DNA from 3 places in the Janthinobacterium aestuarii genome. Region 2 is predicted to be linked to each of the others. Evidence: predicted binding sites of a transcription regulator. Region 2 holds the regulator's gene; each other region holds the start of a gene.
The links. Region 2 encodes sigma-54, which starts transcription at its own class of promoters, with help from an activator protein. Its sites were predicted from a motif close to TGGCANGNAANCTGCTTT; they were not measured.

Region 1: the regulator sigma-54 is predicted to act here: its motif matches at 2,064-2,081, upstream of pedF (cytochrome c-550 PedF).
Region 3: the regulator sigma-54 is predicted to act here: its motif matches at 1,806-1,823, upstream of prpB (methylisocitrate lyase).

The regions. Positions count from the first base shown of each region.
Region 1 covers NZ_CP142523.1:1,353,812-1,357,721, forward strand. The annotation lists rRNA gene OPV09_RS06195 (23S ribosomal RNA) at 1-1,655, shown strand, start outside; rRNA gene rrf (5S ribosomal RNA) at 1,794-1,906, shown strand; gene pedF (cytochrome c-550 PedF) at 2,117-2,602, shown strand; gene OPV09_RS06210 (transporter substrate-binding domain-containing protein) at 2,628-3,461, shown strand; gene OPV09_RS06215 (TonB-dependent receptor) at 3,519-3,910, opposite strand, start outside.
Region 2 covers NZ_CP142523.1:866,289-870,198, forward strand. The annotation lists gene lptC (LPS export ABC transporter periplasmic protein LptC) at 1-26, shown strand, start outside; gene lptA (lipopolysaccharide transport periplasmic protein LptA) at 52-633, shown strand; gene lptB (LPS export ABC transporter ATP-binding protein) at 633-1,388, shown strand; gene OPV09_RS03890 (RNA polymerase factor sigma-54) at 1,393-2,871, shown strand; gene hpf (ribosome hibernation-promoting factor, HPF/YfiA family) at 2,941-3,303, shown strand; gene OPV09_RS03900 (enoyl-CoA hydratase/isomerase family protein) at 3,437-3,910, shown strand, end outside.
Region 3 covers NZ_CP142523.1:4,259,155-4,263,064, reverse strand. The annotation lists gene OPV09_RS19090 (MBL fold metallo-hydrolase) at 1-732, opposite strand, end outside; gene OPV09_RS19085 (hypothetical protein) at 909-1,145, shown strand; gene OPV09_RS19080 (hypothetical protein) at 1,269-1,517, shown strand; gene prpB (methylisocitrate lyase) at 1,886-2,773, shown strand; gene prpC (bifunctional 2-methylcitrate synthase/citrate synthase) at 2,843-3,910, shown strand, end outside.

The DNA of each region.
Region 1 (3,910 bases), 490 kb from region 2:
CTGGAGGTATCAGAAGTGCGAATGCTGACATGAGTAGCGATAATGGGGGTGAAAAGCCTCCACGCCGTAAGCCCAAGGTTTCCTGTTCAACGTTCATCGGAGCAGGGTGAGTCGGCCCCTAAGGCGAGGCAGAGATGCGTAGCTGATGGGAAGCAGGTTAATATTCCTGCACCGTCGTATGATGCGATGGGGGGACGGATCGCGGAAGGTTGTCTGACTGTTGGAATAGTCAGTTTCTGTCTCATAGAAGGTACTTAGGCAAATCCGGGTACGGAATTCAAGGGGATGGGACGAGTGAACTTGTTCACGAAGCAATCGGAAGTGGTTCCAAGAAAAGCCTCTAAGCTTCAGTCATACGAGACCGTACCGCAAACCGACACAGGTGGGCGAGATGAGTATTCTAAGGCGCTTGAGAGAACTCGGGAGAAGGAACTCGGCAAATTGGTACCGTAACTTCGGGAAAAGGTACGCCCCGGTAGCTTGATTGGTTTACTCCATGAGGGTGAAAGGGTTGCAATAAACTGGTGGCTGCGACTGTTTAATAAAAACACAGCACTCTGCAAACACGAAAGTGGACGTATAGGGTGTGACGCCTGCCCGGTGCTGGAAGATTAAATGATGGGGTGCAAGCTCTTGATTGAAGTCCCAGTAAACGGCGGCCGTAACTATAACGGTCCTAAGGTAGCGAAATTCCTTGTCGGGTAAGTTCCGACCTGCACGAATGGCGTAACGATGGCCACACTGTCTCCTCCCGAGACTCAGCGAAGTTGAAATGTTTGTGATGATGCAATCTACCCGCGGCTAGACGGAAAGACCCCATGAACCTTTACTGTAGCTTTGCATTGGACTTTGAACCAATCTGTGTAGGATAGGTGGGAGGCTTTGAAGCGGGGACGCTAGTTCTCGTGGAGCCAACCTTGAAATACCACCCTGGTTTGTTTGAGGTTCTAACCTTGGTCCGTTATCCGGATCGGGGACAGTGCATGGTAGGCAGTTTGACTGGGGCGGTCTCCTCCTAAAGTGTAACGGAGGAGTTCGAAGGTACGCTAGATACGGTCGGACATCGTGTTGATAGTGCAATGGCATAAGCGTGCTTAACTGCGAGACTGACAAGTCGAGCAGGTACGAAAGTAGGACATAGTGATCCGGTGGTTCTGTATGGAAGGGCCATCGCTCAACGGATAAAAGGTACTCTGGGGATAACAGGCTGATTCCTCCCAAGAGTTCATATCGACGGGGGAGTTTGGCACCTCGATGTCGGCTCATCACATCCTGGGGCTGTAGCCGGTCCCAAGGGTATGGCTGTTCGCCATTTAAAGTGGTACGTGAGCTGGGTTTAAAACGTCGTGAGACAGTTTGGTCCCTATCTGCCGTGGGCGTTGGAAATTTGAAGGGGGCTGCTCCTAGTACGAGAGGACCGGAGTGGACGAACCTCTGGTGTACCGGTTGTCACGCCAGTGGCATTGCCGGGTAGCTAAGTTCGGAAGAGATAACCGCTGAAAGCATCTAAGCGGGAAACTTGCCTTGAGATGAGATTTCCCAGAGCCTTGAGCTCTTTGAAGGGTCGTTCGAGACCAGGACGTTGATAGGCTGGGTGTGGAAGTGCAGTAATGCATTAAGCTAACCAGTACTAATTGCCCGTACGGCTTGTCCCTATAACCTTAGCAGGTACAGAGGATAAGACGGTACAACGTTGCGTGTGTGTTGATACTACCAGTCATTACCCCAATCTTTGCTTCTTCCAGATTCAGGCTTTGTCGCTCCATCGAGGACAAACGCCAGTACAAGTTATGCCTGATGACCATAGCAAGTTGGTCCCACCCCTTCCCATCCCGAACAGGACCGTGAAACAACTTTGCGCCGATGATAGTGCTGCAACCAGTGTGAAAGTAGGTTATCGTCAGGCTTGTTATTCGAAAAAACCCCTTCCGGTGATCCGGTTGGGGTTTTTTTACGTCTGATAGTTTGTTGGGCGCTGTCGGCTGACGCGCGCGGTGACACAAATACGTGTTGCAGCTGTTCCAAATTGATACATGGGCGGCCGGATGCGGGGCATATAGGCATGGCATGGCATTTGCTCTTCTTGGATATTCACTAAAAAACCAAGGAGACCAGCATGACCTATTCGATTCGTACCCTGCTCGGCATGGCGGCCGCCGGCGCCGTCGCCCTCACTTCCCTGCTGACCTTGCCGCATGCCTATGCGCATGGCAACGTCACGCCGCAAGGCGTCGACACCACAGGCTTGCCCAAAGTGGGCGACAAGTGGCTCGAACAAAACCCGTATCGCGGCAACAAGCTGGCTCTGACGGTCGGCACCTCGGCCTACAACCAGAATTGCGCCCGCTGCCACGGCATCGAAGCCATTTCGGGCGGTATCGCGCCGGACTTGCGCCAGCTGGACCGCGATTGCTTCGGTATCAAGAATGAGACAAAGAAACAGGCTTGCTACAAGGAGACGGACAATTACTACCTGACCACCATCCGTCACGGTAAAGTGCGCAATGGCGCCGTGTACATGCCGCCGTTCGAAGGCGTGTTCAACCAGGAAGCCATGTGGGCCATCAAGACCTATCTGGAAACCCGCCGCGAATCCAATTAAGTCGAACCGATCACGAAGGAGTCCCATGCGTTCATTTCAACTCCGGGGCATGCGCGCGATGATCTCGCTCGCTTGCCTGGCGCTGTGCGCAGCCGCGCCGGCGCATGCCGACTGGCAGAAAGTGCAGCAGTCGGGCAGCCTGAAAGTGGCTGTATATAACGAGTTCGCGCCGTTTTCCGACAAGGGTGTAGGGATCGATATCGACATCGCCGAAGCGCTGGCGAAAAAGTTGGGGCTGAAACTGAGTTTGCTGCCATTTCCCGCCGGCGAAAATCTGAACGACGATTTGCGCAATATGGTGTGGAAGGGGCATTATCTCGGTTATGGCCCCGCCGACGTGATGCTGCATGTGCCGGTCGACAAGAAGTTGATGGCTGACAACGACAAGGTCGAGATCTTCGCGCCGTATTACGTGGAAACCGTGCGCCTGGTGCGCAGCGCGCAAGCGGTGCCTCAGTTTGATGGCGTCGCTTCGCTGGCAGGCAAGCGCATCGGCGTGGAAAAGGTGTCGATCGCGGCCATGCTGATGCTGGGCGAAGACAATGGCAAGTACCGCGACGACGTGCGCATCTTCGATACGGCCGCCGAAGCCTTGCAGCAATTGCAGGCGGGCAAGCTCGACGCCGTGCTGGCCAACCGTTCGGAAATCGAATCGGTGCTGAAAAGCGACCCCGCTTTCCCCTTGAGCGAAGTGGCGTTCGCCCGCTTGCCGCGTGCCGGCTGGGCCGTGGGCCTGGCCGTCAGCAAGCAACAGCTCGACGTGGCCAAGTTGCTGCAGGCAGCCATGAACGAGATGGCGGCCAGCGGCGAACTGAAAACGATCTTTGAGAAGTATGGCGTGAAGGAGGCGCGGCCCTGAAGTAGCTTGCTCTGGTTTAAAAGCCCGCGCATCGGAAGAGGCGCGGGCTTTTTAGTTTTAGAAACTATATTGGGCGCTGACACCCAGCAGCCAATTGCGTCCTGGCGCCGCTTCATAGTAGCGTTTGTTGCTGTCGCCGACGATGACGGAGCCCACGTAGGTCTTGTCGAAAAGATTGTTCAGGCGGGCAAATTCCTTGAAGCGCCAGTTCCCCACGTTTTGTTTGGCGTTGAAGCGCGCATTGAACACCGTGTAGCCGGGCGCCGGTTTTTCGATGTTGCTGTCTTCCGCGTAGACCTGGTTGCTGGCCACGCTTTCCAGCGCCGCGCAAAAGCGGTCGAGCTTATCTTTCCACGCCAATTCCGCGAACAGGTTGGCGCTGGGCACGCCAGGCAAACGGCTGCCTTCGCGCACGCTGCCAAACGCCTGGTCATACACGGCGTGCAGGC
Region 2 (3,910 bases):
CGCGCCCGGCCGCGGCGGCAAAATGACAGAATGAAACAAGGAAACCATACTATGAAGAACATCTTGCTGTTGACCGTATTTTCGCTGGCCATCATGGGCGTGGCGCATGCCGAGAAAGCCGATTCCGAGAAGGAAGCCGTCATCACGGCACGTAGCGGCCACGTCGATGACGTCAAGCAGGTGCGTACCCTGACGGGCGACGTCGTGCTGGTCAAGGGCACCCTGACCATGAAGGCGGGCCGGGCATTGATCACGGAAGACCCGCAAGGCTACCAGTTCATCACCTTCTGGGCCGATCCCGGCAAGCTGGCCACGTTCCGCCAGAAACGCGATGGCGCGGGCGACCTGTGGGTCGAAGGCGAAGCGGAGCGCGTGGAATACGACAACAAGACGGAAGTGGTGAAACTGTTTTCCAAGGCCAAGCTGACGCGCCTGGAAGGCACGAAAGTGACGGACGTGGCCAATGGCGCCTTCATCTCGTATGACAGCCGCAAGGAAGTATTCAAGATGGAAAATTCCGACAGCGGCACCAGCACTTCCGATGGCGGCAGCGTGCGCATGGTGATCCAGCCGAAGACTAAGGCGCCTGAAGCGGAGAAAGCGCCGGCAACGCCTGCGCCAGGAAAGAAATAATGGACAATACTCGTTGCGGCAGCACCCTGATCGTTCGCGGTCTGCAAAAAACCTATGGCAAGCGGCAAGTCGTGCATGATGTCTCGCTGCAAGTCGAATGCGGCGAAGTGGTGGGTTTGCTGGGCCCGAACGGCGCCGGCAAGACCACCTCGTTCTACATGATCGTCGGCCTGGTGCCGTCGGACGGCGGCAGCATCGATATCAGCGGCGTGGACATTTCCAGCCTGCCGATCCACCGCCGCGCGCAGATGGGCTTGTCCTATCTGCCGCAGGAAGCGTCCGTCTTCCGCAAGCTGACGGTGGAAGACAATATCCGCGCCGTGCTGGAAATCCAGACCGTCGAAGGCCGTCCTTTGAAGAAGGCCGAGATCGAGGAGCGCCTGGATAAGCTGCTGGCCGATTTGCAGATTGAAAAGCTGCGCGAGAACCAGGCCTTGTCCCTGTCGGGCGGCGAGCGCCGCCGCGTGGAAATCGCCCGCGCGCTGGCCACCGATCCCCGTTTCGTGCTGCTCGACGAGCCGTTCGCCGGCGTCGATCCGATCGCCGTGATCGAGATCCAGCGCATCGTGCGCTTCTTGAAGGAGCGCAATATCGGCGTGCTGATCACCGATCATAATGTGCGCGAGACGCTGGGTATTTGCGACCGTGCCTACATCATCAACCAGGGCTCGGTACTGGCGTCGGGACGCCCCGACGACATCATCGCGAACGAGTCGGTACGCCGGGTCTATCTGGGCGAACACTTCCGCATGTAAGCCAATGAAACAATCATTGCAGCTGCGCACTTCGCAGCACCTGGCACTGACGCCGCAGTTGCAGCAATCGATACGCCTGTTGCAATTGTCTACGCTGGAATTGCACCAGGAACTCGAGCAACTGCTGACGGACAATCCCCTGCTCGAGCGCCTCGACGATCCGCTCGACCGTTCGCTGCGCCTGCTGTCCGACGGGGCCTTGAGCTCCACGGCCGCGCCGGCCGAAGCGCCGCCCCAGCCGCCAGGCCAGGAGGCACCCGCGGCGCCGGCCGAAGCGGAAACCTTTGACGGCGAGGCGGGCGAAGGCCCGGCCGCGGCGGATGGCGGCGACAGCGACTGGAGCGAGGCGAGCCGGGGCAAGGCGCCCGACGACGAAGATTCCCGCCCGCAACTCGAGGCCCATCACTGCACCCTGCGCGAACACCTGATGGAGCAGATGCGCGTGACGGTGCTTGAGTTGCGCGACCGTGCGCTGGTCGAGCTGATCATCGACGCGCTCGACGACAATGGCTACCTGGAAGAGTCGCTCGACGACATCCTGGCGCGCCTGCCGGAAGAGCTGGAAATCGACGCCGACGAGATGCGCACGGCCTTGTCGCTGCTGCAAAGTTTCGATCCACCCGGCGTGGGCGCGCGCAATGCATCCGAATGCCTGGCGCTGCAGATCAAGCGCTTGCCGCACATCGCCATGGTGACGCGGCGCATGGCGCTCGTCATCGTGGAAAAGCACCTGGCCTGGTTTGCCCAGCGCGATTTCAACAAGCTGAAAAAAGCCCTCGATTGCGACGATGAAGACTTGCGCGAAGCACAGACGGTGATTCGCCAGTGCAATCCGCATCCGGGCGCCGTATTCGCCTCGGACGTGTCCGATTACGTGGTGCCCGACGTCGTCGTCAAGCGCGCGCGCAATGGCTGGCAAGTGACCCTGAACAACGACGTCATGCCGCGCCTGCGCGTCAACGCCATGTACGCCAACCTGCTCAAGCAGGGCAAGGGCGAGGGCGCCATGGGCGCACAGTTGCAGGAAGCCAAGTGGCTGATCAAGAATATGCGCCAGCGTTTCGACACGATCCTGCGCGTGGCACAGGCAATAGTAGAAAGACAAAAGAACTTTTTCTCGCACGGGGCCGTTGCCATGCGCCCCCTTGTGCTCCGTGAAATAGCTGATACACTGGGTTTACACGAGAGTACTATCTCGCGGGTAACAACTCAAAAGTACATGCTGACCCCGCACGGCATGTTCGAGTTGAAATATTTCTTTGGTAGCCACGTCGCCACCGAAGCGGGGGGCGAAGCGTCATCGACGGCGATACGGGCATTGATCGTGCAACTGACAGGAGCAGAAGACCCTAAAAATCCTTTATCCGACAGTAAGATTGCGGACATGCTGGGGGAACAAGGCATGGTGATTGCGCGACGTACTGTTGCCAAATACCGGGAAGCGTTGAAAATTCCGCCAGTGAGCCTGCGTAAGTGTTTGTAAGTTTTTTTCGGTTCCTCTGCGGGCCGGATAGGATGGACCGCACGAACCCGATCATCTTTAGGAGTGTGTATGAATCTCACCATCAGCGGACATCATCTCGAAGTGACACCAGCCATCCGTGAATACGTACAAACGAAGCTGGAACGCGTGAAACGTCATTTCGATCAAGTTATCGATATCGCCGTGATTCTGACCGTGGATAACCTCAAAGAGAAAGAAAAACGTCAAAAGGCCGAAGTCAACCTGCGTTTAAGTGGCAAAACCGTCTACGTGGAAAGCCTGGCACAAGACCTGTATGCCGCGATCGATGCCCTGATCGACAAGCTCGATAGGCAAGTGATGAAATACAAAACCAAAGTGCAAGGGCACGGTAAAGAGGCGATCAAGCATCTGCCAGACAACTCCGAGGAAGACGCCGTCGTCGCCGTTTAAGGCCACCCGCTTCCAGCAGTTGTGATCAACTAAGGGCGCACATTGCGCCCTTTTTTGCGCCTGGACCTTTTGAACGCAATGTTCCCCGCGCAGGCGCTAGAATGTTTGTACTTTTACTTTTTTCACGCCTGCCATGAGCGACTTCGTCCAGACCTCCATCCGCAACCGCACGGGCCATATCGTGCTCGACCGTCCGAAAGCCTTGAATTCCCTGTCGCTGGAGATGGTGCGCGCCCTGAGCGCTGCCCTGCTGGCCTGGCGCGACGATCCGCAGGTGGACGCCGTCGTGATCCGCTCGAGCAGCGAAAAAGCCCTGTGTGCCGGCGGCGACATCCGTTTCTTCTACGATGCGGGCCTGGCCACGCCGCAAGGCGGCAGCGCCTTGCTGGAAGATTTCTTTACGGAAGAATACGCGTTAAATCATGTGATTCATTTCTATCCGAAACCGTATATCGCCGTGATGGATGGCGTGGTGATGGGCGGCGGCATGGGCGTGGCGCAAGCCGGGCCCGGCAACCGCTTGCGCATCGTCACGGGCCGCACGCGCATGGCCATGCCTGAAGTCAATATTGGTTTGTTTCCCGATGTGGGCGGCAGCTATTTCCTG
Region 3 (3,910 bases), 2.9 Mb from region 2:
GCGGCTGGTGCGCATGGCCACGAATTGTTCTTCCGTGATGCCGTCGCGCAGGTGGATATTCCTGGCGCGCTGTTCCGCCACCGTCACTTCCCAGCGCGCTTCGCGGCCGTTGGGCGGGTAGTCGTGGCACATGAACAGGCGCGTTTGCGGCGGCAGCGCCAGCAATCGCTGCGCGGAGCGGTACAGCAGGGAAGCGGAGCCGCCGGGAAAATCGCAGCGGGCCGAGCCCACGTCCGGCATGAACAAGGTGTCGCCGACAAACACGGCGTCGCCGATCTGGTAGGCCAGGTCGGCCGGCGTGTGGCCGGGCACGTGCAGGGCGCGCACTTCCAGCTGGCCGATATGAAAGACCTGGTCGGGCGCGAACAGCTGGTCGAACTGCGAGCCGTCGGCCCTGGCGCCATCCTGGTGGTAGACGGCCGCGAACGCCTGCTGCACCGTCTGGATGGCGGCGCCGATGGCCACGTCGCCGCCCAGCTGCTGCTGCAAATAGGGCGCGGCGGAAAGATGGTCGGCGTGCGCGTGGGTTTCCAGCAGCCAGCGGCATTGCAAGCCGTGTTCGCGCACGAAGGCGATCACCTTGTCGGCCGAGGCGGTCGAGGTGCGGCCCGCCTTCGGGTCGTAGTCGAGCACGGAGTCGATGATGGCGCAGTCCCGCCCATCTGCCTCGTAGACAACATAGGTGACGGTGGCGGTGGCGGGGTCGAAAAAAGCTTGGATTTGTGGAGTCATCACGGCGGCAGGGGGCGGGCAGGGAATAACATTATATCGCCAGAGTTCGTTCAAAAAATGTTGAAAATTAACATTTAACATGCGAAAAACAGATAAGGGGGAGGGCTCCGCGCGCGACTACCGTGCGCACCCTGTGTCTTGCCGCGTGCTAACCTCATTCTTCCAAGGAGGATTTCATGAACGATATCACTGCACGCAGCGAACAATACCGCGGTTTTACGATTTCGGTGACCCCGCAAAAGGATAACGACGACTTATGGGATTTTACCTACCGCCTGCAGCGCGAAGGTGAACCCGAGGCGCAGGCGATCACGCGCAGCCGCACCCTGGGCGGCTACGCGGCCCCTGAAACGGCTTGCACGGCGGGCCTGGAAGTGGCCAGGACGGAAGTGGATAATCTGCTGCGCCCTTGAGCCAGCGTAAATCGTTTAGCCCGAAAGTGCGCCTGGCTATGGCCGGCGCGTGAAACACGTCGCTGCCAGTCGCGCTTCATGCTACGATTTCCAGTATTGAGTCAGTCACCAAGGAGGCACCCCATGAATAGCAGTTCTAAAATTCACTATAAAGGCTGGGAAATCGTTCCCCTGGCCGTGCCCACCACCGACGGCAAATGGTCGGCCAGTTGCGACATCGAACGCGCCACGGCGGAAGGCCTGGAAGTGTTCGAAGGCTCGACCATGCAGTTCGTGCGCGACGACGAGGAGGGCGCCATTGCCGCCGCCTGCGAAGAAGCCGTGCGCCAGATCGACAACATCATCGCCAATCCACTGGTGCGGCTGGCCTAGTTTGCCCTGATAGTATCAGTGGTATCAGTTGTATAAATCAGCCGGCGCCCGCCGGCTGTTTTTATTGCGCGTCTTGCCAGCCTGGGCTTTCATCGCCTTGTCTACCCGTCTGTTTCGCGTTTCAATAAATGTTTCAAAATAAGTTTCATGAAACAATATTGAAACATTTTTGACGCCAAACGTGACATCGCTGTTCCGCTGCGTCACAGCACACCGTTCGTGGCCTCATGGCCGTTTGCCTGCCTTTTCACTCTGCATTCGGCGTTTTCCGCCTAGACAGAAGCGGCCTGGCACGGCATTTGCAATACTGATGCTCATAGCCACTCCGTGAAACATTCGGGACCATCCGAAACCCATAAGGTGAACACATGACTCAATACTCCGCAGGTGCCGCATTCCGCAAGGCCGTCCAGGAAGAATCCCCGTTGCAAGTAGTCGGCGCCATCAACGCCAACCACGCCTTGCTGGCCAAGCGCGCCGGTTACAAGGCCATCTACCTGTCCGGCGGCGGCGTCGCGGCCGGCTCGCTGGGCTTGCCCGACCTGGGCATTTCCAGCCTGGACGACGTGCTGACCGACATCCGCCGCATCACCGACGTGTGCGACCTGCCGCTGCTGGTCGACGCCGACACGGGTTTCGGTTCGTCCGCCTTCAACGTGGCGCGCACCGTGAAATCGATGATCAAGTTCGGCGCGGCCGCCCTGCACATCGAAGACCAGGTGGGCGCCAAGCGTTGCGGCCACCGTCCGGGCAAGGAAATCGTGAGCAAGGAAGAAATGGTCGACCGCATCAAGGCGGCCGTCGATGCGCGCACGGACCCGAACTTCGTCATCATGGCGCGCACCGATGCGCTGGCCGTCGATGGCCTGGAAGCGGCGCTCGAGCGCGCCGTCGCCTGCGTCGAAGCGGGCGCCGACATGATCTTCCCGGAAGCGATCACGGACCTGGACATGTACGCCACGTTCGCCAAGGCGGTCAACGTGCCGATCCTGGCCAACATCACGGAATTCGGTTCCACGCCGCTGTTCACCCTGGACGAGTTGCGCAGCGCCCACGTGGGCCTGGCGCTGTACCCGCTGTCCGCCTTCCGCGCCATGAACAAGGCGGCGGAAAACGTCTACCAGGCGCTGCGCCGCGACGGCACGCAAAAGAATGTGCTCGACACCATGCAGACGCGCATGGAGCTGTATGAATCGATCAATTACCACGACTTCGAGCAAAAACTCGATGCGCTGTTCGCCGCGCAAAAGAAATAAACAGAAGCAGGGGCCGCATGTCGGCCCCGCAGTGACGCAACCGAGACTAGTCAATTTTTGGAGAAATCAATGAACGCACCGCAAGCCGCCACTTTCAAGCCTAAAAAATCCGTCGCCCTGTCCGGCGTTACCGCCGGCAATACGGCGCTGTGCTCGGTCGGCAAGACCGGCAACGATTTGCACTATCGGGGCTATGACATCCTGGACGTGGCCGACAGCTGCGAGTTCGAGGAAATCGCCTACCTGCTGGTGCACGGCAAGCTGCCGACGTCTGCGGAACTGAAAGGCTACAAGGCCAAACTGAAATCCTTGCGCGGCTTGCCGTCGGCCGTGAAACTGGCGCTCGAAGCGCTGCCGGCCGCCGCCCACCCGATGGACGTGATGCGCACGGGCGTGTCCGTGCTGGGCTGCACCTTGCCGGAAAAAGACGACCATAACGCACCGGGCGCGCGCGACATCGCCGACCGCCTGATGGCGTCGTTCGGCTCCATGCTGCTGTACTGGTACCACTACAGCCATAACGGCAAGCGCATCGAAGTGGAAACGGACGACGATTCGATCGGCGGCCACTTCCTGCACCTGCTGCATGGCGAAAAACCGTCAGCGTCGTGGGAAAAAGCCATGCATACCTCGCTGATCCTGTACGCGGAACACGAATTCAACGCGTCGACCTTCACCAGCCGCGTGATCGCCGGCACGGGTTCGGACATCCATTCGGCCATCACGGGCGCCATCGGCGCGCTGCGCGGCCCGAAACACGGCGGCGCGAATGAAGTGGCGCTGGAGATCCAGAAACGCTACGACAACGCCGACGAAGCGGAAGCGGATATCCGCGAGCGCGTCGCCAACAAGGAAGTGGTGATCGGCTTCGGCCACCCCGTCTACACGATCTCCGACCCGCGGAACGTGGTCATCAAGGAAGTGGCCCGTTCGCTGTCGCAGGAAGCCGGCTCCACGAAAATGTTCGACATCGCCGAGCGCCTGGAATCGGTCATGTGGGAAATCAAGAACATGTTCCCGAACCTGGACTGGTTCTCGGCCGTGTCCTACCACATGATGGGCGTGCCGACGGCGATGTTCACGCCGCTGTTCGTCATCTCGCGCACCTCGGGCTGGGCTGCCCACATCATTGAGCAG